DNA from 3 places in the Heyndrickxia sp. FSL W8-0496 genome. Region 3 is predicted to be linked to each of the others. Evidence: predicted binding sites of a transcription regulator. Region 3 holds the regulator's gene; each other region holds the start of a gene.
The links. Region 3 encodes CtsR, which represses protease genes until heat stress. Its sites were predicted from a motif close to ATGGTCAATAAAGGTCAAACA; they were not measured.

Region 1 (8,232 bases), 1.2 Mb from region 3:
TAATACCAAATTTTTCATTTAGTACTTTTGCAAATGGTGCTAAGCAGTTTGTTGTACAAGAAGCGTTAGAGATAACATTATGATTAGCAGCATCATATTTATCTTCGTTAACACCCATTACAATTGTAATATCTTCATCTGTTGCAGGAGCAGAGATAATAACTTTTTTTGCACCAGCTTCTAAATGTTTAGCAGCATCTGCACGTTTTGTGAAGCGACCAGTAGATTCTACAACGATATCTACTCCAAGATCTCCCCAACCAAGTTGAGCTGGGTCACGTTCAGCTAAAACTTTTACTTTATGTCCGCCTACAACAAGGCTATCTCCGTCAACAGTTACATCTTGCTCAAGTGTTCCATGAACAGTATCATATTTTAAAAGATGAGCGAGCATATTCGCATCTGTTAAATCATTAACAGCTACCACTTCAACCTCAGGATTATTTAATGCAGCACGAAATACATTACGACCAATACGACCAAAACCATTGATACCAACTTTTACAGTCATTTATATTTCCTCCTTAGGATATCTTTTATAATTTATATAATTTCAAAAAGAATCTTCCTTTTGAAACTAATAACCAATCATTTTTGTTGCAGCACCTTCATCGGTAATCAGGACAGTAGATTTTGTTGCACTTTTCATACAAGCTTTTATTGCTTTCGCTTTAGAAGATCCACCAGCCACGGCTATGACATGTTTAATTTTCTGTAAGTCTTGTAATTGAAGGCCAACCGTAGGTACTTTATGTACTACTTGACCAGCTTCATTGAAATAGTAACCGAAGGCTTCTCCAACCGCATGTCCATTTGTAATTAGTTTCATATCTTCTTCCTTTGTGTTTCTACGCTTAGCCATTACATTAGCATCTCCAATTCCATGTAAAACCATGTCTGCATTTTTAATTAAATGGAGTACCTCTTTTATAATGGGTTCTTTAATAAAGGACTGATATACTTCTTTACTTACTTGATCAGGAACATACAGGACACGGTGTTTTGCACCTGTGTTTTCCGCCATTTTGGCACACACAGAATTTGCCTCATTTTTGACATCTTCTCCAATTCCACCTCTAGCTGGTACGAAAACAGTATCGGAATCACCAATAAAATCAGCAGATATCATATCTGCGACAGCTGCCATTGTACTACCACCTGCAACAGCAATCGTATTTTTTCCTACAAGGCGCTTCTTCATTCTTTTTGCACATGCTCTACCAAGTTCCTGTTTTACCCAAGGGGTTTCATCACTATCACCAGGGACAATAACCACTTCTTGAAGGTTCAATAATTCTTTTAGCTTTTCTTCCATCTCATTGATGCCTGAAATCTCTCTCATCATTCCAGATAGACCTTCGAGTACGGAAAGACCCTGTTCCGAAACAGACATTCCATTCGTTTTAATTGTAATGAGCTTTTGTTCATTGAGAAATTCTACTTCACTACGTAAAACGCGTTCCGAGAAGCCCAATACTTGTGCTAATGTTCTTCTTCCCACTGGCTCCATAAAATGAATAGAGCGAAGAATTTGGAAACGTTTTTGCATAACAGAGAGCATATCAGGTAATAATTTTTTTTGAAGCTCAATTAATGTATACATCGTTTTATTCCCTTCAAGAAATATCACGGGTCACTTATCGTCCCACGTAGACATATTATGTCCCGACTGATATAAAAAAATTTACCCTTGCTACAATTTTTATTTTAGCAGGGTAAAAACAGGAATTCAACCAAATTGACTTATTTATTTTTTTAAATAGCTTTGTAAGGTAAAATAATCAATCTGGCCATATTGAATGATCTCATTATTCATTTCAATGACTGGAATCATTAAGCCGTACTTCTCGGTCAACTCATCACTTTCATCAATATTCTTCTCAATTATTTCAAAAGAAAATTCACTTTGTAAGATGGTCAATAATTGCATGGCTTCTTTACAGAGCTGGCATTGATTTCTTGTGTAAAATATTACTTGATCCATATCGATTCTCCTTATATTATGCAAATCGCTTTCTTTTTGAAGAGGATGGAATGTTTAATTGATCTCGATACTTTGCTACTGTTCTACGAGAGATGATGATCCCTTCATTTTTTAAATCATCTGCAATTCCTTGATCAGATAATGGTTTTAATTTATTTTCTTGTTCTATCAAATGGGATATGCGCATTTTAACTTGTTGAGCAGATGCCTGGTCCTCCTCATCAATTGAATTAGATTTCATTATACTCGTTGAGAAAAAGTACCGTAATTCATATGTCCCAAATGGTGTTTGAATAAATTTTTCTCTTACTGCCCGGCTAACTGTTGATTCATGCACATTAATTTCTTCAGATATCTCTTTCATCGTTAAAGGTTTTAAATATTCCGGTCCCTTTAAAAAGAAATCATACTGCTTTTGAATAATCGCCATTCCTACTTTCAAAAGTGTTTCTTTCCGTTGTCGAAGGCTTCTCATAATCCATTGATAATCTTGTGTTTTTTCCTTTAAAAAATGTTTCACTTGTTGATCCTTATAGGATGACATCATTTTATAATAGTCTTTTTGAAATTGCACATTTGGAAGATGTTTCTGGAACAGATCTAATTCGATCGTATCATTCTCAAGCGTTACAATTAAATCCGGCACGATATATTGCGCCTGTTCCGAGTGATAAGCTGCTCCTGGTCGTGGATTTAATGTTTTGATATAGTCAGCAGCCCATTGTATCTCATTAATTTCCACTCCAAGCCGCTTGGAAAGCGGTTTCCATTTTCGATCGGCAAACTCCAAAAAGTATTGAGTAAGAATGTCATTAACTAGGGTTGGGCAATCTTTTTTTTGATTAACCTGTAGTAATAAGCACTCCTGTAAATTTCGTGCACCGACTCCGACAGGTTCTAAACCATGTAGTATATCCAAGCAACGGTTCACAACTACCAGCTCTACATCATTCTTTTTAGCCACTTCCTCAATTGGAACAGTTAGATAGCCATTTGAGTCAAGATTGTAAATGAGATAGGATAATACAGCTTTTTCACTATTTGTTAGCGTTTTCAAAGAAAGCTGCATAAATAAATAGTCTTGTAGATTGATAGATGACTGAGAGATTTGATCAATCCATTGTTTATAGTCGCGCTCATTTTTGTATGATTTTCTTTTTTTGAATCCATCCGAACCTAAATCTATATATTTTACATTTGTATGCTCTAATTGTATCAAAGGATTTTCGATAGCCTTTTCTTCTAGAAAAGAGACTAGCTCTTGAGTTGAGTATTGTAGAAGTTCGATAGCTTGTTTCAATTCTTGTGTCATTGTTAATTTCAAAGATTGTTGTTGATATAATCCGAATTGTAAATTCAAGCAATTCCCCTCCGTTTGTTCCTTTTTTATTATTTTACCTTACAATATATTCTCCGTATATAATAAATGTAAAATCCCTTCTTTATCATCTCTTTAGTTAAGACTCTTTGAACTAATAACTATCGGCTGAAGACCACGAACTCTCTTCATTTCACTGAGTAAAGTAATGCAACCTCTATAGACGGACCAAATTTGCGAAAAAAGATTAAGATGAGATACTGAATTTTTAATAGAAAGGGATTGGAAAAAAGTGTTGCATTTTCAGTGTTTCTCATTTATAATTTTAATTCGTACGGTTCTAAACATGCCCTCGTGGTGCAACGGATAGCACGTGAGATTCCGGTTCTTAAAATGGGGGTTCGATTCCCTCCGAGGGCGTAAGAAACCTCTTGTTCTGATGAGAACAAGAGGTTTTTTTATATTTTCAAATGGTTTAAAAACTTTTAATTTGGTTAATATGTTTAGAGTGTAAAAAAGTTTATAAAATTAAAAGTGAATTGTTTGACCTTTATTGACCATCAGTGTATGATAACATTAAATAAGGAAAATTTTCCTTTAGGCTTTTAAATAAAAAATGCCTTGTAAAGAGAATTCAATCGGTGTATATACCGAATATGTTAAGGAGGAGCAAGTATGAACTTAATTCCTACAGTTATTGAACAAACGAATCGTGGAGAACGTGCATATGATATTTATTCAAGATTATTAAAGGATCGTATCATCATGCTTGGTAGTGCTATCGATGATAATGTAGCAAATTCAATTGTTGCACAGCTTTTATTTTTAGATGCAGAAAACCCAGGTAAGGATATTTCACTTTATATTAATAGCCCTGGTGGAAGTATCACGGCTGGTATGGCAATCTATGATACGATGCAATTTATTAAATCTGATGTTTCAACAATTTGTACTGGTATGGCTGCTTCCATGGGTGCTTTCTTACTAGCTGCAGGTGAAAAAGGTAAAAGATATGCACTTCCAAATAGTGAAGTTATGATTCACCAACCGCTTGGTGGTGCACAAGGACAGGCAACAGAAATTGAAATTGCTGCAAAGCGTATTTTGTTCTTACGTGAAAAATTAAATAAAATTTTAGCTGAACGTACAGGTCAGCCATTAGAAGTAATCGAAAAAGATACAGACCGCGATAACTTTATGACTGCTGAAAAAGCAAAAGAATATGGGTTAATTGATAGCATTATTACTCGTTCTGACGAAAGAAAATAAGATAAAAAGTTGAAAGAACTGCTACCTATAAATAGGTAGCAGTTCTTTTCTACATACAGTTCTCCAGACTCTTAGTAGCCAGAAAGTTACATGATTTATTCGTTCTCAACAAATTTAGCTAAGCCTTCAACCGCCTCTTTTTCATCGCTTCCACTAGCACTTAATGTAATAACGGAACCTACACCTGCTGCTAAACTCATTAACCCCATAATACTTTTGGCATTTACCTTCTTGCCATCCTTCTCTAAGAAAATTTCCGAAGAATAACGATTTGCCTCCTGAACGAACAAGGCTGCTGGACGAGCTTGTAGGCCTGTTTTCAGTTTTATTTCTACTTGTTTCTCAACCATTCTTTCTTCTCCCTTCATTTATTTTTTATTTACCCTAATTTATTTTGAAATAGAATTTCTATCTAGTTCCCCTGCTCTGAGCTTGTCAGCGATTTCGTCAATTTTTCTTAATCGATGATTGATACCGGACTTACTAATATTCCCTGATGAGACCATTTCGCCCAATTCCTTCAGTGTAACATCCTGGTAGGCAACACGTAATTCAGCAATTTCGCGAAGCTTATCTGGTAATATTTGAAGACCCACTGTTTCATCGATGAATCGAATATTTTCAACCTGGCGGAGAGCAGCTCCAATTGTTTTATTCAAATTGGCCGTTTCACAGTTCACTAGTCGATTGACCGAATTTCTCATATCCCGTACGATCCTAACATCTTCGAAGCGAAGTAATGAATTATGAGCACCAATGACATTTAAGAACTCTGTTATTTTTTCAGCTTCCTTTAAATAAGTAATAAATCCCTTTTTTCGTTCTAATGTTTTACTATTAAGATTGAAAAAGTTCATTAATTCACATAAAGAATCATTATGTTCCTTATACAATGAAAATATCTCTAGATGATAAGAGGAGGTTTCAGGATTGTTTACGGAGCCTCCAGCAAGGAATGCACCACGTAAATAGGAACGTTTACAACATTTTTTCTTAATTAAAGCGGGTGAAATATTATGGATAAAAGTAAAACCTTCACCTAATATTTCTAAATCCTCTAGAATTTCCTTAGCTTTCGCTTTCATCCGGACAATATAAACATTGTTTTTCTTTAAACGCATTTTTTTTCTAACTAATAATTCAACAGGAGTATCATATATGCGCTTTATTAGAGTATAAATCCTTCGAGCAATTGCTGCATTTTCCGTCTGAACATTCACGACCAAAATTCGATTGGAAAAAGATAATGATCCGTTCATACGAATCAATGCTGACAGCTCTGAGCGAACACAGCAATCTTTTACTTGTAAATTTGTTAATTCTTTTTTTGTTTCCGAAGCAAATGACATATTTTTATACCTCCAGTTGACCCTCGACTGAATGTTGTGGAGGGGGAAGCATTAACATTCAGCTTCCACTCTTTATTTTTTCTTTTAATTGATCGTCAATCAAGGAATATATAATTTTAGCAACCTTTTCAGTATCATGGCGTATATAGCCATTTTGGTAAGTTATAATTCGATCATAGAGAACTTCTAATCCCATTGCTTCAAGACGATCTACATCAAAAACAACTGGTTTAGCAAGCTCCTCTTTATATTTCTCCTGTATTTCTGGAGGTACCTCTTCGTTATTCACAAGTACAGTGTCAATAAATGAACACCCCATATGATCATAAATGGCTTGTATATGATCGCTGGCAGTAAAGTCAAGTGTTTCACCTGCTTGTGTCATTAGATTGCAAATGTATACCTTTTTTGCTTTTGCACGGCAAACCTCTTCTCCAAGCTTTGGAACAAGCAAATTCGGTAAAATACTAGTATATAAGCTACCTGGTCCAATGATAATAAGATCGGCATTTCGTATTGCACGAACCGTTTCTGATAATGGATGAATCACATCAGGTGTCAAAAACACGCGTTTTATTCTTTTTCCTGAAAAAGGAATCTGTGATTCACCAGTAATAACTGTTCCATCTTCCATCTCTGCATGAAGGATCACACTTTGATTTGCAGCAGGCAGAACTTTACCATGAACATTTAGTACTTTGCTCATCTCTTGGATAGCATGGACAAAATCCCCAGTAATAGATGTCAAAGCGGCTATAATTAAATTTCCTAATGAATGCCCGGAAAGTTCATTAGATGTTTTAAAACGATGCTGAAACATTTGTTCAACTAATGGTTCTACATCTGAAAGAGCAGCGAGGACATTTCGTATATCACCTGGAGAAGGGATATCCATTTCATCCCTAATTCGTCCAGAGCTCCCCCCATCATCTGCTACTGTCACAATCGCTGTTATATCGACTGGATATTTTTTCATACCTCTTAATAAAACAGATAATCCAGTCCCACCGCCGATTACAACAATCCGCGGTTGCTTTCCATCCATTCTCATGATGTTGTTTCCTTCCTTTTCTTTATATCCCGATGCGTAATCCGCGTCTGATAATCATTTTCAAAATGATGGGCTATATACTCAGTCAATGCTACGGAACGATGTTGACCACCAGTGCACCCAATCGCAATAACTAACTGGCTTTTTCCCTCACGTTTATAATGTGGGAGCATAAATGTAAGTAAATCAATCACTTTTTCTAAAAACTTACTCGTTTCATTCCATTTTAAAACATAGTCATATACATCTTTATCTAATCCTGTTTTTGGACGCATGTTTTCTATATAATATGGATTTGGTAAGAAGCGGACATCAAATACTAGATCCGCATCAATTGGAAGACCATGCTTAAATCCAAATGACATGACATTAACAGTAAATGTCGATTGTTTGTTAATGGAAAACTCTGTTAGAATTTTTTCCCGCAACTCCTTAGGTTTAATCCCTGAAGTATTAAAGATAATTTGTGCTCGACCCTTAAGCTCCTCTAACAACATCCGTTCCTGTTTAATACCTTCTAAAGGCAAGCCAGTCTGAGATAAGGGATGTAGCCGTCTTGTTTCTTTATATCTTCTAACCAATACAGAATCATCTGCATCTAAAAAGAGTATACGTGGAGAAACCCAAGAAGTTTCAGCTAAATCATCTAATGCTTTAAATAAATGATCAAAAAATTCACGCCCGCGTAAATCCATTACAAGCGCAACCTTATTCATTTGATTATTCGCATCCTTCATCAGTTCCAAAAACTTTGGTAGCAGTGTCGGTGGCAAGTTATCAACACAAAAAAAGCCAAGATCTTCAAAGCTTTGAATAGCTACTGTCTTTCCAGCGCCAGACATCCCGGTTATGATCACTAATTGAACACTGCTCATAAATTTCTCCCCCTATATCAAATGGTAATAAAAATAATTAACTAGGATCTAATCGATAAGATAGTAATTCAAACTCTGAAGTGTAAGTAAAATTACCATAAATTATTCCATTTCCATGGATTAAGTAATCTAAAATATGGTGATCACCTTCTGCCATTGATAATTGATTGATTTCATCAATGGAGTGCCACTCCAGAATTCCTTCTTCAGACTGCTCTAAAGGAGTTCCATCACCATCTGTTGCTTTAAATGAGAACATCATCCATTCCGAGATAATGTCGTTTCCTTCTTTTATATTAATTGTAAAAATCCCTTTTAGTGAGGGCTGTTTTATATAAATTCCTGTTTCTTCTCGAAACTCCCGAATAACTGATTCACGAATGGTT
Region 2 (8,232 bases), 3.3 Mb from region 3:
ACGACAAAAAGAGAGAATTGGTGTAGATTCTTTAAAATTTTATGATGAAGGTTATCAATTTTTATCTGGAAATGCTGTACCTAAAGGTTCGCCTGAATGGATTATTGATAATGGGAAGAAAATGTATTCTGAGCTATCAAAAGAAACAGATGAATTCTTCACATTTATGAATGATAATCATCTTATGGATCTAGTAGCAAAGAAAGGGAAAGCAAGTGGCGGATATTGTACTTATATTGAAAACTATAAAGCACCATACATTTTTTCAAACTTTAATGGTACATCTGGGGATATTGACGTGTTAACTCATGAAGCCGGGCATGCCTTCCAAGTTTATTCTAGCCGTCATTTTGAAATACCTGAATACAATTGGCCGACACATGAAGCATGTGAAATTCATTCAATGAGTATGGAATTTTTCACTTATCCATGGATGGAATTATTCTTCAAAGAGGATACAGATAAGTATAAATTTGCCCATTTGAGTAGTGCATTAATCTTCTTACCATATGGTGTAGCCGTTGATGAATTCCAGCACTTTGTGTATGAAAATCCTGAAGCTACCCCTGCTGAAAGAAAGCAAGCTTGGAAACAAATCGAAGAGAAGTACCTACCACATCGTGATTATGATGGTTTCGATTATTTAGAGAATGGTGGACTTTGGCAAAGACAAGGTCATATTTATGAATCACCATTTTATTATATTGACTATACACTAGCGCAAATTTGTGCGTTTCAATTCTGGAAAAAATCACAAGAAAATCATGAAGAGGCATGGAAAGACTATATTCATTTATGTAAACAAGGTGGAAGTAAATCTTTTACAGAGCTAGTAAAAGAAGCGAACCTTATTTCCCCATTTGAAGAGGGTTGTGTTCAGTCCGTGATAGGAACAATCCAAACATGGCTTGATCAAGTAGACGATAAAAAGTTATAAGTGAAAAATTTTGTTATGCTTGTTTAATGTTTCAACAAGTAGGGACTTGGAGTATTTGTATAAAGTAGCAAAATTTATTATAAAGGCTGTTTTCGTATCGTTTGTTGCTTTTGTAAAAGCCCAACTGCCGGCTTTTACTCCCAATAAAGGATTCTAGCGGTTCTTAGGGAGTTTGCAGCTCTTTCTCAGTAATTTGATACGTGTAGCGAATATCAGTCGATATTTAATAGTTATAATTTTATTTAAATAGCAACAATGTTTGAGAAAAGAGCCATTATAAAAAAGGAGAAAAGCATAGACGCTTTTCTCCTTTTTGTGAGATTATTTTGATTCAACATGAATATGATTATCGACGATCGTTGCGATTAATTCTTTTTGCTCTACATGATCTAATATAAAGTCAGCAATACGGTCCTCTAATTGTTCTTGAATTACTCGGCGTAAAGGTCTTGCGCCGAATGCTGGATGGTAACCTAACTCTGCAAGTTTTTCTTTTACTTCATTTGTTACCTCAAGTGTGATTTGTTGCTCAGATAGCGTTTCATTCAATTCTTTGAGCATTAAATCAACGATTTCCAATAGATGTACTTTATCTAATGACTGAAATTCAATAATATTATCAAATCGATTCAGAAATTCTGGCTTGAAAAAGCTGCCGAGTGAATCAAGTATACTTGTTTCCTTAATAGCATTGCTTTGGTCAAAGCCAACATGAATTTCTTTAATACCGATTCCTGCATTACTAGTCATAATAATAACTGTATCCTTGAAGCTGACTGTACGTCCTTGACTATCTGTTAGACGACCGTCCTCCAATATTTGTAGAAACATATGCTGCACATCTGGATGTGCTTTTTCAATCTCATCTAATAATATGATACTATATGGATTTCTACGAACTTTTTCAGTTAATTGTCCTGCTTCTTCATGGCCAACATATCCTGGTGGAGAGCCGATTAATTTAGACACACTATGCTTCTCCATATACTCACTCATGTCGAGTCGAATCAATGCATCCTTTGTACCAAATAATTCTTCTGCCAATGTTTTTGTAAGTTCGGTTTTACCGACCCCAGTTGGACCTACGAAGAGGAAGGAACCGATTGGACGAGTCTTTGATTTTAATCCTGCACGTCCGCGACGGATCGCTTTAGCTACCTTTTTAACCGCTTCATCTTGACCGATTACTTTTTTGGCTAAGTTTTCCTCGATATTTTTCATTTTTTGTTGCTCATTTTCTTGCAATTTACCAACGGGTATACCAGTTTTCTTTTCAATAATTGTTTGAATATGAGTAATGTCGACTATAGGCTGACTATGTGTATTTTCAGTTTGCAGCATTTGCTCTAATTTTTCTTCTTCATCACGCAATGTTGCAGCCGTTTCATAATCTTCTTTGGCTAATGCAGTTTGTTTCTCTTGCTCAATTTCTGTAAGGCGTTGCTTAAGTTCCTCCTCATTGCCAGTCACTAATGTTAAGTTTAATTTTGAGCCAGCTTCATCCATTAGATCGATTGCTTTATCTGGTAGGTAGCGATCTTGAATATATCGATTAGATAAAAGGACACAAGCTTTGAGTGCTTCATCTGAGTAACTTACTTGGTGATATTTCTCATACTTTTCTTTCAATCCATTTAAAATATTAATAGATTGTTCAATTGTAGGTTCATTTACTTGGACAGGTTGGAAGCGTCTTTCTAGAGCTGCATCTTTTTCGATTTGGCGATATTCTTTTAATGTCGTTGCTCCAATTACTTGAAGTTCACCTCTTGCTAATGCTGGTTTTAAAATATTTCCTGCGTCCATGGAACCTTCTGCAGAACCTGCACCAACTAGTAAATGAATTTCATCAATGAATAAAAGAACATTTTTACGATTTTGTAATTCAGTGATGAGTTGTTTCATTCTTTCTTCAAATTGTCCCCGAATTCCTGTATTTGCAACCAATGAGGCAACGTCAAGCAAGTAGACTTCTTTATTTCTTAGTTTAGCTGGTACATCCTTTTCAACAATTTTCAATGCAAGTCCTTCTGCTATAGCAGTTTTACCTACACCTGGTTCACCAATTAAAACTGGATTGTTTTTATTCCGGCGGTTTAATATTTCGATCACTCGGTTGATTTCTTCTTCACGACCAATTACCGGATCAATTAATCCTGTTTTTGCTATGCTCGTTAAATTGCGTCCGAATTGATCTAAAAAGCCATTATGACCATTGCCGCCCTGACTTTGAGTTTGTTGTTTAAACCCCTGATTATTCGCTGACAATGATCCACCTTGACTATACCCTTTAAATAAATGCTCAAAATCATTCATTGAAGGAAAACCACCAAATGGTGAATGATTCATCGCAAATTCTTTCTTATAGCATTCGGAACATAATTGTAGCTCCTGAGTTTGCCCATTTATATTTACTCTTAGTTGAACATTAGCATTTCGATCATTACAATTTTGACATTTCATAATAGCATTCCTCCTTGAAATAGCAATGCAATTGTTATAATAGTTGATTTTGACTATCTTTGACTAATTAGATAAAAAGAAAATAAGGTTATTTGATTTTGACTATCTTTGACCTTATGGAATTATCATACACCCATTATTAAAATTTGTAAATATTTTTTTGACCTTTTTTGACTAAATAAAAAAGTTATAAGAGTTTAAAGTGTTGATTGCAAAAAAATATTTTCTTGTCGTAATTGAATATGCTTGTACATATGGTTTAGTAGTGCGACTTAATTGCGAGGGGATTATAGATGAAGAAATATATTGGTGGTTTACAAGTGGCTGCTGTATATGTTGGAACAGTGATTGGAGCGGGATTTGCAACAGGAAAAGAAATCGTAGAGTTTTTTACACGTTATGGGGTTATTGGAATTATTTCAATATTATTAGCGGGCTACCTATTTATCGCATTAGGTACAAAAATGATGTTGATAGCCATTGATTTGAGAGCCAAATCATATGAAGAATTTAATGAGTATTTATTTGGTAGAACCATTTCAAAGTTTATGAATGTATTTATGATGATGATGTTACTTGGAGTATGCGGGGTAATGTTTTCTGGAGCAGGTGCGGTGTTTCAAGAACATTTAGGTATAAGTAAAAATATTGGTATCTATTTTACGATTTTTTTAACGATTTTTATCATGTTAATTGGTACAAAAGGCGTATTTGCTGTTAATACTTTTGTTGTGCCGATGATGATTATTTTTAATTTTATCGTCATGTCAAAATCAATCTTAACTCCAAATTTTTTTGAATCAGTGTTAATGATTCCTAAAGTAGAAGATGGTTGGAGATTATTACTTTCTCCTTTTTCTTATGCTGCATTAAATTTAATCCTCGCTCAAGCTGTATTAGTACCAATTGCTAGTGAGGTGAATGATAAAAAGGTAGTTCGGATAGGTGGTATTATAGGCGGAGTTTTATTAACACTAATCCTATTATCTAGTCATTTTACACTCATTACTTTACCTAATGTGGCTGAATTTGAAATTCCAATGGCTATTATTGTCCAAAATACTTTTGGAAGTATTTATTATATCTATGTTGCTATTATTTATGGAGAAATATTTACCTCTATAATTGGAAATGTTTATGGCCTTGGACAGCAGATCCAGCAATATTTATCTATTAAATCGTTATGGATTTATATGATTATTATTGCTGTTGTTACATTAATCAGTAAGGTGCATTATGGAACACTTTTAGCATTATTGTACCCGTTATTTGGAAATATTAGCTTAATTTTTATCTTTTTACTTTGGATGCGAAGAGAAAATAAGTTTACGAAAGCATGAAATGAGGCTGTCAGATAAAAAGATAAGTGTCATTACTTCACAATTATAGTAGGATACATGTGAAATGATACGTATATGACAATCTTTTTATCTGCAGCCCATATTAGTGGAGTGGAAGGACAATGATTAATAATAAATCAAATATGACATGAGATACGACCAAAAGTGGAATGTTTTTTCTCCACAAATAAAGTGAACCCCAAAAAATACCACCGACCAATGCAGCTATGATTAAAATAATGTTTTCTGAATAGATGAAAATAGAGGCATTTAAAATTGCTGTTATAAGGACTGGTAACCATCCTTGAATATGGTACATTAGTCTTTTTTGGACAAAGCCTCTCCAGAATATTTCTTCTCCAGGAGCCAAAACGAATACAAGCACAAAATAATGCCATATATATTTGGGTGAAAGTAGTTTATAAGTCTTTCCTATTTGTTTGTCTAGATAAGAGGATAAGAGTGAAAATAACCAATCACCAATCCAAAACACAAGATACAATACGACTCCAGATAATATACCGAGAAATAAATATTTCCCATTTGATTGTTCATCATGTGATTTATCACTGACGATTGAATAGCTAATTAATAGTAAAGAGGTGGCTGTATATATGTACCAAAAAATTGAACGGTCGTTAAAAGTAAGAAATAATAAGATATGCGCTAACAATATACCTATTATAAGCCTTATATCTGTTGCGCTTTGCTTCATATGCTAGAAACTCCCCTCGACATAACAATACATGACTACCATGGGATTTGGATAAATCTCCATTAAATAGTTCTTTTCTATATAAGAATACTTCAATGTACACATTTTATCAAAAACAAGCTATAAATGTAATGTCCATTGTTTGAATGAATAAAATGTCATATGAAAGTAAGGCTCTTTCCATGTAGTTACTTTTTTGCAAACATGGTTGTTGCTTATGTAAAGCTTTAACTAGTAATCGGGGTGAAGTCCGTCAAATTCCTTCATTCCACAAAAAAATTGGCTAAATCTAGCCAATTTTTTCGTTTTTATGCATTTATAGATTCCTTGATGATGGTGTAGTTTTTATGATTAACGACCGTTTTTTCCTCTAATTCAAGTTCGCGATAATTATCCATATATGTTAAATCAACAATTACTGAATTCTCATTTACTTTTTCAACAACGCCACGTAAACCGTCTTTAAATTCAATCACATTCCCTACATCGGCTATTTTCACTCTGACGTCCCCCGTTCATATTAAATTATGAATTATAAATTTTCAATCATCTCATTTACAGTTTGCACCATTTTATGAAAAGTTTCAAGTATAATGAATAAATAGATAAAGTGATACGGTTACAGTGTTTTTTGGATTTTTCGAAAAATGTAAACAAAGGGTAATTATGTTAATTTTTCTATAATTATAGTAAAGTTAAATTAAAGGAACCATGTTAAATGAAAAAAATGAAGAATATATATGGTCCTTAGGAGGGGGATATATGATCAATAATGATAAAATTCGTTACTTTTTTATTTGTATTGCTATTTTATTTTTTATCTCTGCATTCTTTTTACCTGGAGTTATCATTGTCCCGTTGAAAATTATTTTATTTTCATCTGGAGATGTCTTGAATTTTGGAATGGGAACAGAATTTTATATGTTTGGAATGATCGCATTTCTCCTTCTAGGATTAGCTTCTATACTATTGATTTTCAAAAAATGGATGTTAAGATTAATAGCGATTTTTTTGTGTTTAATTAGTGTCACCTTTTTGATTTTATCAGTTGATGAATATTTCTATATGCAAAAGGATGGGTTTACAATGAATGAATTCTCCTCTTTAGGAAAGCATTCTTTTATTCCCTGGGATCAAATTGAGGAGATTCAATACGTGTATAAAGCAAATGAAAACTCTCCACTGAGAATTCAATTGAATTTGGTTGATGGAAGTACATATAAAATTCCTTTTAATGGCTTTTCTGCAAACATGAAAAACATGCTCAGGGATTATGTTGCTCCCCATGGTGGGAAATTGGTTGATGTAGATGAGGAATGATATAATTTTCTTAGATATTTTGTTAAACTTGTATTGAGGTGAGATAGTTGACGGAAGAAGAAATCAATGCTTCAATTGATCAATTACGTAAAGGCGAATTAACAGAGTTATATATTGATAATAAAGATTTCTATGATTTTCGGAAGATTTTAGTAGAACAAGAAGACTTTAAACACTTTCGTGGGATTGCCCAAAGAAACGGTCATGTAATCTATAAATACTTGGAAGTTGCTAGGAGTTAAGAAGATACTATGTGAAGTATCTTCTTTTTTTTCTTATAGGCTCTTTTCTCAAATATTATTACTATTAAGGAAATGTTTAACAAATAAAAACTGATTGAAGATCATCCCCCTGTAAGCGTATACGCTACTACTTTTACTTATTTTTAAAAATTTAGTATATTTGTGTTATACAGATAATAGGGGGACTTATGTTGAAGGAGAAAATTAACTTTTTAAAACAAGAAGTATCTAAAGTAATGGTTGGTAGAGAAAAAGATATCGAATTATTAACTATTGCTCTCTTGCAAGGAGGGCATATATTACTAGAAAGTGTACCAGGCACAGGAAAAACACTCCTAGCTAAAACATTTGCTAAATCTTTGGACGGAGAGTTCAAACGAATTCAGTTTACACCAGATGTATTACCTACAGATGTAACGGGCATTCAGTTTTTTAATCCTAAAAGTCAAGAATTTGAATTACGTATTGGTCCAGTTAAAACGAACATTCTTTTAGCTGATGAAATTAACCGGGCAACTCCAAGAACCCAGTCTAGTTTGTTAGAGGTAATGGAGGAGCGGCAAGTCACTATCGATGGTGAAACAATTATTATAGATGAGCCATTTATGGTCATTGCTACACAGAACCCTGTAGAATCTCAACAAGGAACCTTTCCGCTCCCGGCTGCACAGTTAGATCGTTTTTTAATGAAAATTTCGATGAGCTATCCTACATATCAAGAAGAAAGGGATATTCTTAGAAGATTTCAAAGTAATGAGCCTTTAACACAAGTAAAGACAATTTTAACAAGAGAGGAGTTTGTAGAACTTAGAAAGAATGTAAAAAACATTCTTGTAAATGAAGATGTCGAAAAATTCATCTTGTTAATTATTAGAGAAACTCGACAGCATCCTGCTATTGAACATGGGGCTAGCCCGAGGGCAGCACTTGCCTTGCTAAAAGCGAGTCAAGGACATGCATTTATTCATGGTCGTGAGTTTGTAACACCAGATGATGTGAAACAAGTAGCACCATACGTGTTAAAGCATCGTTTGTATTTATCCATTGAAGCTTCGTTAACAAATACAATTGATGATATCTTCGAAAAGATTATGAAAGAAGTTCCAGCTCCAGTTGAGTCAGGAGTGGTGTAATGGAATGGAGAAAAGAGGTATTAATTAGCCGAAATTTAACTATTACACGATCAGTATTAATCATTCTTATAATATTAACCTT
Region 3 (8,232 bases):
CGGTATGAGTAGCGAAAGAAGGGTGAGAATCCCTTCCACCGAATGCCTAAGGTTTCCTGAGGAAGGCTCGTCCGCTCAGGGTTAGTCGGGACCTAAGCCGAGGCCGAAAGGCGTAGGCGATGGACAACAGGTTGATATTCCTGTACCACCTCTTCACCGTTTGAACGATGGGGGGACGCAGGAGGATAGGGTAAGCGCACTGCTGGAATAGTGCGTCCAAGCAGTTAGAGGGGTGACGAGGCAAATCCCGTCACCAGATACCTTGAGCTGTGATGGCGAGGGAAATTTAGTACCGAAGTTCCTGATTCCACACTGCCTAGAAAATCCTCTAGTGAGGTGAAAGGTGCCCGTACCGCAAACCGACACAGGTAGGCGAGGAGAGAATCCTAAGGTGAGCGAGAGAACTCTCGTTAAGGAACTCGGCAAAATGACCCCGTAACTTCGGGAGAAGGGGTGCTCTGTTAGGGTGCAAGCCCGAGAGAGCCGCAGTGAATAGGCCCAGGCGACTGTTTAGCAAAAACACAGGTCTCTGCGAAGCCGTAAGGCGAAGTATAGGGGCTGACGCCTGCCCGGTGCTGGAAGGTTAAGAGGAGAGGTTAGTCGCAAGACGAAGCTTTGAATTGAAGCCCCAGTAAACGGCGGCCGTAACTATAACGGTCCTAAGGTAGCGAAATTCCTTGTCAGGTAAGTTCTGACCCGCACGAAAGGCGCAACGATCTGGGCACTGTCTCAACGAGAGACTCGGTGAAATTATAGTACCTGTGAAGATGCAGGTTACCCGCGACAGGACGGAAAGACCCCGTGGAGCTTTACTGCAGCTTGATATTGAATTTTGGTACAGCTTGTACAGGATAGGTAGGAGCCTTTGAAGCCGGAGCGCCAGCTTCGGTGGAGGCATCGGTGGGATACTACCCTGGCTGTATTGAAATTCTAACCCGCACCCCTGAATCGGGGTGGGAGACAGTGTCAGGCAGGCAGTTTGACTGGGGCGGTCGCCTCCTAAAAGGTAACGGAGGCGCCCAAAGGTTCCCTCAGAATGGTTGGAAATCATTCGCAGAGTGTAAAGGCACAAGGGAGCTTGACTGCGAGACCTACAAGTCGAGCAGGGACGAAAGTCGGGCTTAGTGATCCGGTGGTTCCGCATGGAAGGGCCATCGCTCAACGGATAAAAGCTACCCCGGGGATAACAGGCTTATCTCCCCCAAGAGTCCACATCGACGGGGAGGTTTGGCACCTCGATGTCGGCTCATCGCATCCTGGGGCTGTAGTCGGTCCCAAGGGTTGGGCTGTTCGCCCATTAAAGCGGTACGCGAGCTGGGTTCAGAACGTCGTGAGACAGTTCGGTCCCTATCCGTCGTGGGCGTAGGAAATTTGAGAGGAGCTGTCCTTAGTACGAGAGGACCGGGATGGACGCACCGCTGGTGTACCAGTTGTCTTGCCAAAGGCATCGCTGGGTAGCTATGTGCGGAAGGGATAAGTGCTGAAAGCATCTAAGCATGAAGCCCCCCTCAAGATGAGATTTCCCTTAGTTTATCTAAATAAGATCCCTGAAAGATGATCAGGTTGATAGGTTCGAGGTGGAAGTGTGGCGACACATGGAGCTGACGAATACTAATAGATCGAAGACTTATCCTAATTTGATTTAAGGTTATTACACTTCTTTATATATCTAGTTTTGAGGGAATAAACCCTTAACAAAATATAGTCTGGTAATTATGGCAAGAAGGTCACACCCGTTCCCATCCCGAACACGGAAGTTAAGCTTCTTAGCGCCGATGGTAGTTGGGGGCTCTCCCCCTGCAAGAGTAGGACGTTGCCAGGCGATTTGAAACCGCAGAATGATTTATTCTGTGGTTTTTTTATGTCATTTTTTAATAATGCGAGTTAAAAAAATGGTTTTATTTTCTGCACATGTGGTAAAACTAATGAATATAATCATGTTGCGAAATATATAAAAAGATAAGATAAAAAATTGACTAGTATTTTTGGTAAACCTAGTTAAAATGATACATTGACTGGTGCACAACCTGTTTCTTTTCTGTTAGGCAGAGTGGAAATTTCACTTATTCACCACTGACTAAGTTGCTTGCGCTTTTCTGATATCATCATGTATAATTAAAGTCAAATATAGTCAAAGTCAAGTCGTAGAAGGAGGTGGACTTGATGAAAAATATATCGGATATTATTGAAAGCTATCTTAAACAGGTTTTGGAAATGAATGGTAGTGAAATTGTAGAAATAAAAAGAAGTGAAATTGCCGATAAATTTCAATGTGTACCTTCCCAGATTAACTACGTAATCAATACCAGATTCACTATAGAAAGAGGATATGTAGTTGAAAGTAAAAGAGGTGGTGGAGGATATATTCGTATTATTAAGGTTAAACCTCACGATCAGGCACAATTAATTGATCATTTATTACTATTAGTAAAGTCCAGAATATCACAATCAAATGCTGAGGATGTGATTATTCGTTTAGTTGAAGAAGAAGTTATTTCAAAAAGAGAAGCGAAAATTATGTTAAGCGTAATGGACCGTTCAGTTCTTTATTTGGACCTTCCAGAAAGGGACCAATTAAGAGCTAGAATGTTAACGGCCATGCTAATGACTTTAAAATATAAATAATATAGAGGTGAGTAAAATGATTTGTCAGGAGTGTAATGAAAGACCGGCAACTCTTCATTTTACCAAAATTATTAATGGAGAAAAAACCGAATTCCATTACTGTGAGAAATGTGCACAGGAAAAAGGTGAGATGTTTATGTTTGAGGGGGAACCTGGATTCTCTATTAACAATATAATTGCAGGATTGTTAAATTTTGATCCAGTTTTTCAACAAGCAAAACAAGGCACAATTCAAAAAAATGAAATTTTGCAATGTCCGAATTGCAAAATGACATTTAAACAATTTGTTAATATTGGACGCTTTGGTTGTTCCACTTGTTATGAAACCTTTAATGAACGATTACATCCGATTATAAAAAGACTCCATAGTGGAAATATCGAACATCATGGTAAAGTACCGAAAAGAATTGGAGGCGCTGTTCATATAAAGAGGCAAATCCAACAGTTAAAATTAGATTTACAGCAAGCAATAAATCATGAAGAATTTGAAAAGGCTGCTGATATTCGAGATCAAGTTCGAGCCTTAGAGAGTTCACTTCTGAATGATGGGAGGGAAACCTCATGAGTTTAGAAAAATTCATTAGTCAAGCAGTAAGTTCATGGATGAGTAAAGAGGGACCAGATTCTGATATTGTGTTAAGTTCAAGAATTCGATTAGCTCGAAACTTTAAGGACTATAAATTCCCGACATTGTTTAGCAATGAGGAAGCAAGGGAAATTATATCTAAAGTAGAATCAGTTTTACATACTGATTTCCATCTCGAAGGCAATCAAGTAGAATTACTTAAAATGGATCAGCTACAAGCTCTACAGAAGAAGGTGTTAGTCGAAAAACATCTTATTAGCCCGAATTTAGCAGATGATTCTTCACATGGTGCAGTGATTTTATCAGGTGAAGAGGATGTTAGTATTATGATTAATGAGGAAGACCATATACGGATACAATGCTTATTTCCTGGTTTACAACTAAAAGAAGCTTTAGATAAGGCAAATAAAATTGATGATTTAATGGAAGAACATATTGATTATGCATATAGTGAAAAGCTGGGATATTTGACAAGCTGTCCAACTAATGTCGGCACAGGATTAAGAGCATCAGTTATGGTTCACTTGCCTGGACTTATCCTTACTCAACAAATGAATCGTATTATTCCTGCTATTAATCAATTAGGATTAGTGGTTCGTGGAATTTATGGAGAAGGCAGCGAGGCATTGGGTAATATTTTTCAAATTTCTAATCAAATTACATTAGGTAAATCTGAAACAGATATTGTCGATGATTTAATTAGTGTTGTTCAACAGATCATTGCACAAGAAAGGTCAGCAAGAGAAGCATTGATTAAAACCTCTAACATACAATTAGAAGATAGAGTTTTCAGGTCTTATGGTGTATTGACCAATAGTAGAATAATTGAATCGAAGGAAGCGTCACAATGCTTGTCCGATGTTCGTTTAGGGATTGATACAGGCTATATCAAAAATGTATCTAAAAATATCTTAAATGAATTAATGATCTTTACACAACCAGGGTTTTTACAACAATATGCTGGTGGTCCATTACGTCCCTATGAAAGAGATATTCGCAGAGCAACACTTATAAGAGAACGTTTAAAACTTGAAGAGAAGAATAACGGCTAGGAGGAGATCAATATGATGTTTGGACGATTTACTGAAAGAGCACAAAAAGTATTAGCTTTATCTCAAGAAGAAGCCATTCGATTAAAGCATAATAATATCGGTACTGAACATATTCTTCTTGGATTAGTTCAAGAGGGTGAAGGAATTGCTGCAAAAGCATTATATGGACTTGGACTTAGTCCCGAAAAAATCCAAGTAGAGGTGGAAAACTTAATAGGAAAGGGCCAGGATTCTGGGCAAAATATTCATTATACACCACGTGCAAAAAAGGTCATTGAATTATCCATGGATGAAGCTCGAAAACTAGGTCATTCCTATGTTGGTACAGAGCACATTTTATTAGGTCTTATACGTGAGGGAGAAGGAGTCGCGGCTAGAGTACTGAATAATTTAGGTGTGAGCTTGAACAAAGCTAGACAACAGGTTCTTCAATTACTTGGAAGTAATGAAGCGGGAACCCATCAAGGAGGAAACACATCAAGTGCTAACACTCCTACTCTTGATAGCCTAGCACGCGACTTAACTGCTATTGCAAGAGAAGAAACATTAGATCCCGTTATCGGAAGAAGCAAAGAAATTCAACGTGTAATAGAAGTATTAAGCAGACGAACAAAGAACAATCCAGTCCTTATTGGAGAACCTGGAGTTGGGAAAACAGCTATAGCAGAAGGGTTGGCACAGCAAATTGTTAATAATGAGGTGCCGGAGACGCTTCGCGATAAACGCGTAATGACTTTGGATATGGGAACAGTTGTTGCTGGGACAAAGTACCGTGGAGAGTTTGAGGATCGCTTGAAAAAGGTAATGGACGAAATCCGACAAGCTGGAAATATTATTTTATTTATCGATGAGCTTCATACTTTGATTGGTGCAGGTGGAGCAGAGGGAGCCATCGATGCTTCAAATATATTAAAGCCATCATTGGCACGTGGTGAGCTTCAATGCATTGGTGCAACAACATTGGATGAATATCGTAAATATATCGAAAAGGATGCAGCATTAGAACGAAGATTTCAACCAATTCAAGTAGATGAGCCTTCATCTGACGAGTCTATTCAAATATTAAAAGGATTAAGGGATCGATATGAAGCACATCACCGTGTATCTATTACAGATGATGCAATTGAGGCAGCTGTAAAACTATCTGATCGTTATATTTCTGATCGATTTCTTCCAGATAAAGCTATTGATTTAATTGATGAAGCTGGCTCCAAAGTCCGTTTACGATCATTTACAACACCACCAAATTTAAAAGAGCTTGAACTCAAATTGGAGGAAATCAGGAAGGAAAAAGACGCAGCAGTTCAAAGTCAAGAGTTCGAAAAAGCCGCATCTTTAAGGGATTCTGAACAACGTTTACGTGAAAAATTGGAAGAAACGAAAAAGACTTGGAAGGAAAAACAAGGCCAAGAAAATAGTGAAGTAACCGTTGAGGATATCGCAACAGTTGTTGCAAGTTGGACTGGAATTCCTGTTTCAAAGCTGGCGCAAACAGAAACGGAAAAGCTATTGAGATTAGAGGAAATTTTACATTCTCGCGTTATTGGACAGGAAGAGGCTGTTAAAGCTGTTTCAAAAGCTGTTCGTCGTGCAAGAGCGGGATTAAAAGATCCTAAACGCCCGATAGGATCGTTTATATTTTTAGGACCAACTGGCGTGGGTAAAACTGAGCTTGCAAGAGCATTAGCTGAATCAATGTTTGGTGATGAAGATGCAATGATCCGAATTGATATGTCGGAATACATGGAGAAGCATTCTACATCAAGACTTGTCGGATCACCTCCAGGTTATGTAGGATTTGAAGAAGGCGGACAATTAACAGAGAAGGTTCGTCGCAAGCCATATTCAGTCATTTTACTAGATGAGATTGAAAAGGCACATCCTGATGTATTTAACATCCTATTACAAGTTTTAGAGGATGGGCGACTAACTGATTCGAAGGGTCGTACCGTTGATTTCAGAAATACAGTACTAATCATGACTTCGAATGTAGGTGCAGAATCATTAAAAAGAAATAAATATGTCGGATTTAATATTCAAGATGGAAATCAAGACTATAAAGACATGAAGAGTAAAGTAATGGATGAATTAAAACGCGCGTTTCGTCCTGAGTTTTTAAACCGTATTGATGAAATTATTGTTTTCCATGCGTTAGAAAAGGAACACTTAAAGCATATCGTTTCACTATTATCAGAACAATTAGTGAAGCGATTGAAAGAAAAACATATTGAACTTGAGCTAACAGAAGCGGCTAAAAATAAAATAGCAGAAGAGGGCTATGATCCTGAATACGGGGCACGCCCATTAAAGAGAGCAATTCAAAAAAATGTAGAAGACCGTTTATCAGAGGAATTGTTAAAAGGCGTTATTTTAGAAGGTCAAAAAGTGGTAATTGATGTAGTAGATGGCGAATTTAGTGTGAAGCCATCAGAAGTAACAGAATCAATTTTATAGCAATAAAAAAGGTACATGAAGATAGTCAGTAGCGAGTTCCAGTATGAATAATGGAACTCGCTAAAAAGTGAAACTAAATCCAACATTGAAACGTCTATATATAGTAAATATTTTTATGGTATAGAAATTGACGTTGATGTTAATAGAATGTTTCATCTTTGACATGTCTAACATGTGCTTTTTTTAAAATCTATTTATTAAAAACGTTGTTGCTTCTTGGAGGATTCCCATATGAGGTTTCTTTTGATCAATACAAAAACAGCTTTTTAAATGTAATGACTATTTCAGAAAAGCATAGATATATAGAGAGGAAGTAAAAAATGGCAAAAAAGACGACGAAATTTATTTGTCAGTCTTGTGGATATGAATCTGCTAAGTGGATGGGAAGATGTCCAGGCTGTAATGAGTGGAATAAAATGGTGGAAGAAGTTGAAATAACTGGGAAGCCTAGAAAAGGTGCATTCATTCATTCTCCTGTTGATGAAGTTACAAAAGCTACCCCTATTACCACAATAGTTTCTGAGCAAGAAGAAAGGGTATTAACAGACTTAAAGGAATTAAATCGAGTGTTGGGTGGTGGAGTTGTTCCGGGTTCCCTTGTATTAATCGGTGGTGATCCAGGAATCGGTAAATCCACATTACTACTTCAAGTTTCCTCCCAACTGTCTAAGGATGAACATCGAGTTTTATATATATCAGGAGAAGAATCAGTTAAACAAACGAAGCTACGCGCAGACCGTCTCCAAATATCGTCAGATCAATTGTTTGTGTTTTCGGAAACGAATTTAGAAGCAATTCATCATACTATCCAAGAGATTTCTCCACAATTTGTTGTGATCGATTCGATACAAACGATTTATCACCCCGAGGTTACCTCTGCCCCAGGTAGTGTATCACAAGTAAGAGAATGTACAGCGGAATTAATGAGGATTGCTAAAACAAAAGGAATTGCTATTTTTATTGTTGGGCATGTTACGAAAGAGGGCTCGATTGCGGGACCAAGATTATTAGAACATATGGTAGATTCGGTTCTTTACTTTGAAGGAGAACGCCATCATTCTTATCGGATATTGAGGGCTGTGAAAAACCGTTTCGGTTCTACTAATGAAATGGCAATATTTGAAATGAAGGATTATGGCTTATCTGAGGTTGAGAATCCATCAGAAATCTTTTTAGAAGAACGTTCAAAAGGGGCATCGGGTTCAACCGTCGTCGCTTCCATGGAAGGGACACGTCCGGTCTTAGTAGAAATCCAAGCTCTAATATCCCCTTCAATGTTCGGAATGCCAAGAAGAACAGGTACGGGGATTGATCATAATCGGGTGACATTGTTGATGGCTGTACTAGAAAAAAGAGTCGGATTATTATTGCAAAATCATGATGCCTATTTAAAGGTAGCAGGCGGAATTAAAATAGATGAACCTGCTATTGATCTAGCAGTTATGATCAGCATTGCTTCTAGTTTTAAGGATCAACCGACAAAAGCTGATGATTGTATTATTGGTGAGGTTGGCC

Region 1: the regulator CtsR is predicted to act here: its motif matches at 3,843-3,863, upstream of clpP (ATP-dependent Clp endopeptidase proteolytic subunit ClpP).
Region 2: the regulator CtsR is predicted to act here: its motif matches at 3,558-3,578, upstream of NST63_RS17140 (ATP-dependent Clp protease ATP-binding subunit).

Annotation. Positions count from the first base shown of each region.
Region 1 is NZ_JBBOXX010000001.1:1,328,473-1,336,704, reverse strand. Features, by position in the region: gene gap (type I glyceraldehyde-3-phosphate dehydrogenase) at 1-511, opposite strand, end outside; gene NST63_RS06595 (sugar-binding transcriptional regulator) at 578-1,603, opposite strand; gene NST63_RS06590 (glutaredoxin family protein) at 1,748-1,984, opposite strand; gene rpoN (RNA polymerase factor sigma-54) at 2,001-3,344, opposite strand; tRNA gene NST63_RS06580 (tRNA-Arg) at 3,651-3,722, shown strand; gene clpP (ATP-dependent Clp endopeptidase proteolytic subunit ClpP) at 3,978-4,571, shown strand; gene NST63_RS06570 (HPr family phosphocarrier protein) at 4,667-4,921, opposite strand; gene whiA (DNA-binding protein WhiA) at 4,961-5,920, opposite strand; gene NST63_RS06560 (gluconeogenesis factor YvcK family protein) at 5,979-6,971, opposite strand; gene rapZ (RNase adapter RapZ) at 6,968-7,846, opposite strand; gene NST63_RS06550 (NUDIX hydrolase) at 7,884-8,232, opposite strand, start outside.
Region 2 is NZ_JBBOXX010000001.1:3,407,291-3,415,522, reverse strand. Features, by position in the region: gene NST63_RS17145 (M3 family oligoendopeptidase) at 1-937, shown strand, start outside; gene NST63_RS17140 (ATP-dependent Clp protease ATP-binding subunit) at 1,259-3,400, opposite strand; gene NST63_RS17135 (YkvI family membrane protein) at 3,694-4,740, shown strand; gene NST63_RS17130 (CPBP family intramembrane glutamic endopeptidase) at 4,844-5,455, opposite strand; gene NST63_RS17125 (YkvS family protein) at 5,764-5,955, opposite strand; gene NST63_RS17120 (hypothetical protein) at 6,218-6,775, shown strand; gene NST63_RS17115 (hypothetical protein) at 6,823-7,017, shown strand; gene NST63_RS17110 (AAA family ATPase) at 7,206-8,150, shown strand; gene NST63_RS17105 (DUF58 domain-containing protein) at 8,150-8,232, shown strand, end outside.
Region 3 is NZ_JBBOXX010000001.1:97,113-105,344, forward strand. Features, by position in the region: rRNA gene NST63_RS00505 (23S ribosomal RNA) at 1-1,635, shown strand, start outside; rRNA gene rrf (5S ribosomal RNA) at 1,706-1,822, shown strand; gene NST63_RS00515 (CtsR family transcriptional regulator) at 2,161-2,625, shown strand; gene NST63_RS00520 (UvrB/UvrC motif-containing protein) at 2,642-3,190, shown strand; gene NST63_RS00525 (protein arginine kinase) at 3,187-4,263, shown strand; gene clpC (ATP-dependent protease ATP-binding subunit ClpC) at 4,276-6,717, shown strand; gene radA (DNA repair protein RadA) at 7,038-8,232, shown strand, end outside.